Regions from separate parts of the Lysinibacillus sp. DFXJR4 genome, predicted to be linked through region 2. Evidence: predicted binding sites of a transcription regulator. Region 2 holds the regulator's gene; the other holds the start of a gene.
What was found. Region 2 encodes LexA, which represses DNA repair genes until DNA is damaged. Its sites were predicted from a motif close to CGAACATATGTTCG; they were not measured.
Positions count from the first base shown of each region.

Region 1: the regulator LexA is predicted to act here: its motif matches at 1,455-1,468, upstream of parE (DNA topoisomerase IV subunit B).

Region 1 is NZ_JBXUNW010000012.1:36,462-38,876, forward strand. Features, by position in the region: gene parE (DNA topoisomerase IV subunit B) at 1-1,435, opposite strand, end outside; gene plsY (glycerol-3-phosphate 1-O-acyltransferase PlsY) at 2,257-2,415, shown strand, end outside.
Region 2 is NZ_JBXUNW010000001.1:361,602-364,016, reverse strand. Features, by position in the region: gene AC2CGN_RS01730 (YneB family resolvase-like protein) at 1-368, opposite strand, end outside; gene yneA (cell division suppressor protein YneA) at 365-679, opposite strand; gene lexA (transcriptional repressor LexA) at 844-1,461, shown strand; gene AC2CGN_RS01715 (DUF4303 domain-containing protein) at 1,580-2,077, shown strand; gene AC2CGN_RS01710 (gamma-glutamyl-gamma-aminobutyrate hydrolase family protein) at 2,155-2,415, opposite strand, start outside.

The sequences.
Region 1 (2,415 bases), on a different contig from region 2:
GAATAATCGTTGAAATTTCCTCATTTTTCATGATGTCCTGTAGCTTGGCTTTTTCCGTATTAATGACTTTACCGCGCAAAGGTAATATGGCTTGGAATGTACGATCACGCCCTTGCTTTGCTGAGCCTCCAGCAGAATCTCCTTCGACTAAATAGAGCTCGTTTTTCGCAGCATTGCGAGATTGTGCGGGCGTTAATTTTCCTGAAAGAATGGTACTGGCCTTTTTGTTCTTTTTGCCATTTCGTGCATCTTCACGTGCTTTACGAGCCGCTTCACGAACTTGCTGTGCACGAATAGCTTTACGCACAAGGGATGCAGATAGCTCAGCATTTTCCTCGAGCACATATAAAATTTGCTCAGAGACCACACTATCTACGGCAGAACGAGCCTCACTCGTCCCTAGCTTGCCTTTTGTTTGACCCTCAAATTGTAGTAAATGCTCAGGAATACGTACAGACACAATTGCTGCTAGACCCTCGCGAATATCTGTCCCTTCAAGGTTTTTATCTTTATCTTTTAACAGACCTATCTTTCTTGCGTATTCATTAAAAACACGTGTTAATGCTGCTTTTGCGCCTGTTTCATGTGTGCCGCCATCACGTGTACGAACATTGTTAACAAAAGATAGAATTGTTTCTGAATAGCCATCGTTATATTGGAATGCAAATTCTACTTCAATATCATCCTGAATCCCTTCTACATATTTGACAGGATGAAGAACGTCTTTTTCCTCATTCAAATACGCAACGAAAGCTTCAATGCCGTTCTCATAAAAGAACACATCACCTTTGCCTTCCTCGCGTTCATCAATTAACTCAATTTTTAAGCCCTTCAATAAAAATGCTGACTCACGTAAACGTTCTGCAAGTGTATCATAATTAAACTTTGTAACAGAAAAAATCTTGTCATCTGGTAGAAAATGGACTAGAGTGCCTGTCTGTTTCGTACTGCCGATTTCTTCAAGTGTCGTAACTGGATGACCACCATTTTCAAAACGTTGGCAATATTTCTTACCGTCGCGATGTATAGTCACCTCTAAAAATGTTGATAACGCATTAACGACAGAAGAACCTACGCCGTGTAAACCGCCACTTGTTTTATAGCCGCCTTGTCCAAATTTGCCACCAGCATGTAAAACCGTAAAAATAATTTCAGGTGTTGGCTTTCCCATCTTATGCATACCAGTAGGCATTCCACGACCGAAGTCTCGCACGCTAATACTTTGATCTTTATGAATCTTGACAATAATATGAGAACCAAAGCCAGCCAATGCTTCATCCACCGCATTATCCACGATTTCATACACAAGGTGATGAAGACCACGGCCATCTGTAGAACCGATATACATGCCGGGTCTCTTTCGTACCGCTTCTAATCCTTCTAATACTTGTATAGCGTCATCATTATAGACGCTTGGTGACTGTTTATTCGTCAAAAAATTCCCCTCCAAAAAACAAACGCATGTTCTATTTATCTTCTCTTCCTAATAATAATAGCATTTCCTGTCAATAGCTAGCGACAGGCCCAATAAAATTTTTTATTCCTCACAGCTTCTTCGTTTTTAAAAGTAATGATCCGCATTGTCATAAGCTATTATATTCCCTTGACGCAAGGACCTAAGTTTTTGTTGCATAAATCGATTATGCCACAGCGTAATGACATCTAAATTTCTCCATAGTTAAGCTCCTCTTCAAAGTCATCCGCTAAATACGCCGCTTAAGGATAAAAGTTGTCTGTACCTGAGGCTAAGCTTTCGGTACAAAAACATTGCCGCTTCAAGATAAGACATCGAATGACTAATAACCGATTATAAACTTTCGGCTAAAACAAAGATAGCTCGTGAAGGTTTTCAATTTTTCATGCAGAAGCATTTGATAGCCACTTGAATAAGAGTGGATATGTATGAACAACTAAGTGGGTATCTTCTGTCTGACTGATGATTTATACTAGCATTTCCATGAAATTTAAGATAGACTTCTATTCTACCAAAGGAAAGGATGATTGACAAAATTGCCATTTTACCTATATTTTTAGAAAAGGCTTGTCTTAATGCAAGGATACTCGTGTCAAATAGCCTAACCTAATCATTATACATATCGAAACCCTTGAAAAAATAGTTTTCTTTTGTATTGAATTCAAGGAACGTCATGAAATCTCCTTCATGCCGTTGTAGATTATCAAGAAAAAGTGTAAAATACTTGTTACAAACTATTAGTACCAAGTAATGAATTACAATGAAATGAAAGGAGTCCAACTATGGTAAATGGACTTATTATTTTATGTGCTTATCTAATTGGCTCTATACCTTCTGGATTATGGATAGGCAAAATATTTTATAAAACTGACATTCGTGAACATGGTAGTGGTAATCTGGGTGCCACGAATACCTTCCGTATCTTAGGAAAAACAGCAGGA
Region 2 (2,415 bases):
AGCAGCATCGTATCCATTTCATTTAATTGTACAGGTCCTGCATCCCGCATGGAGAAAACATCTGTTTCAGTTTTTTGCAATAAATGCAGCACAGCCATTCTGGCATTCCCACGTCCTAAGCGAGTTTCATCCTGGACAAATAATGCATGAATTTTCTTTTCTTTAATGAAATCAAGCATTTCGAGTAAGCCATCTCGCTCCACATCATAGCCACTATGCTGATCTAAAAAAATGCCCTTTATATTGTAGCCCTGCTCCTTGGCATAGCGCGTTAATTCTTCCTGCTGACGCTCAAGCGAGGAACTTTGTGTCTCTTTTTCTGTACTCACGCGGCAATAGATTACAGCCGATTGTTGTTTATTTATCATGGTTCATTTCTCGCAATTTCAATAGAGTTTATGGGATTGGCTTGGTTTCCCACCACTGGAATGACTAATGATTTACCTGCAATAATTTGAACATCTGGTAATTCATTTTCTGTCTTTACTAATTTAATCCAGTCTTCCTTACTCATTTTACCACGGTATTGCTCTGCTAACGACCATAGGCTATCGCCATGCTCGACTTGTATTTCCTTGTAAGTCACCTCACCAGGATCTGTTATGTAAAGGTATCCTGTAAACAGTAAGCAAGCCCCTAATAAAATGGAGATATGCGGATTTTTCTTTAACCAATTCATCATTATAACCTCTTTTCTAGAATGTTTGTTCGGAATGTACGTTCTTATAATAGTGCGAACAAACGTTTTTGTCAAACACTTTTCGAACCTATGTTTGCATAAGTGTTCGCATTCTGCTATACTATCTAATAAGTAGAAATAAAAGAAAAAAGAGGTGAGCAATCATGAAAAAAGTTTCGAAAAGACAAGAAGACATTTTAGCCTTTATTAAAGAAGAAGTACGCGCAAAGGGGTATCCACCATCTGTACGTGAAATTGGCGAAGCAGTTGGACTTGCTTCAAGCTCAACAGTTCATGGACATTTAGCTCGTTTAGAACAAAAGGGCTTTATCCGCCGTGACCCAACAAAGCCTCGTGCCATTGAAATATTGGAGCCAGAAGACTCAATCCAAAAGCAAAGTGTTATTCACGTCCCTCTTGTGGGTAAAGTAACAGCAGGTTCTCCAATTACAGCTATTGAAAATATCGAAGAGTATTTCCCGCTACCAGATACTTATGGGACAAGTGAGGATCAATTATTTATGCTAGAGATTATGGGTGAATCCATGATTGAAGCTGGTATACTTGATGGAGACTTAGTTATTGTAAAGCAAAAATCAACGGCTGATAACGGGGATATTGTCGTGGCAATGACAGAAGAGGATGAAGCAACGGTTAAGCGTTTCTTTAAGGAAAAAAATCATTTCCGCTTACAGCCTGAAAACTCCACAATGGAGCCAATTATTGTCGATCAAGTTTCAATTTTAGGACAAGTTGTAGGCCTTTATCGTCGTGTGCACTAAAAAATATAAAATTTTTGGATGATTTTAAGAGGCTGATATGTTCCCTGATGAGCATATACCTCTTTTTCTTAATTTGAGACATAGAACAAAATACGATCTACATAGGGAGTGCATCCATTTGAAACAAAAAATTAAGCAGGCTGTACAAGAGGCATATACGACAATGTATAGCTCCTTATACGATGAACAAATTTATGCGGCTGTTTTAGTGACAGATGGTGATTGTGGAAGCCTTTATTTAACAATGGGAACCGAAAAATCACTTATTGAAATTGGTCAGAACTATGAGGACGACCCCGAAAACTATCGTTTTTTAAAGGATGAATATTTACATTATGATGAAACGGATATGCTCGAAAAGGTAAGTCGTGAATTATTAGATACAATATTGCATATCGAAGACGAGGAATTTGTTAAACATAAAGAGATGCTTCATCAAGCAATGAGTGATACGATGTATGAATTGAAGCAGGAGGGCATTATCGACGAAAGCATTTTTGTTTTTATTTCGGTGACTGATGATGACCAGGATGAAATATTGGAGCTAACGTCAGCAAAGCGTTGTAATCCAAATCACCCCCTACTCCCTGCATTTATCCGTAATTGGCAGTATTAAATACCTTTACGAAGATTTCGAACAAAATTTTTCGCCATCTTCCTTTATCAAAAAAAGAATCCACTTTACAATGGATTCTATGCCTCTAATTTGAATGTTAGGCTTGCCTTTATAAAAGCAGTAAATATTTTCTTTGACACTTCATCTCCTGCCATCGCCTGCTCTTCTGGATGCCACTGTACCGCCAGACAAAACGGGTGATCTTCATGTACGACTGCTTCTACAATTCCATCACTGGATTTTGCAGCAACCTTTAATTTCTCAGCTAATACGTTGACAGCTTGATGATGAAAGGAATTTACGGCTATTTTCTCTTTCTCGGTGATTCTGTTTAATAA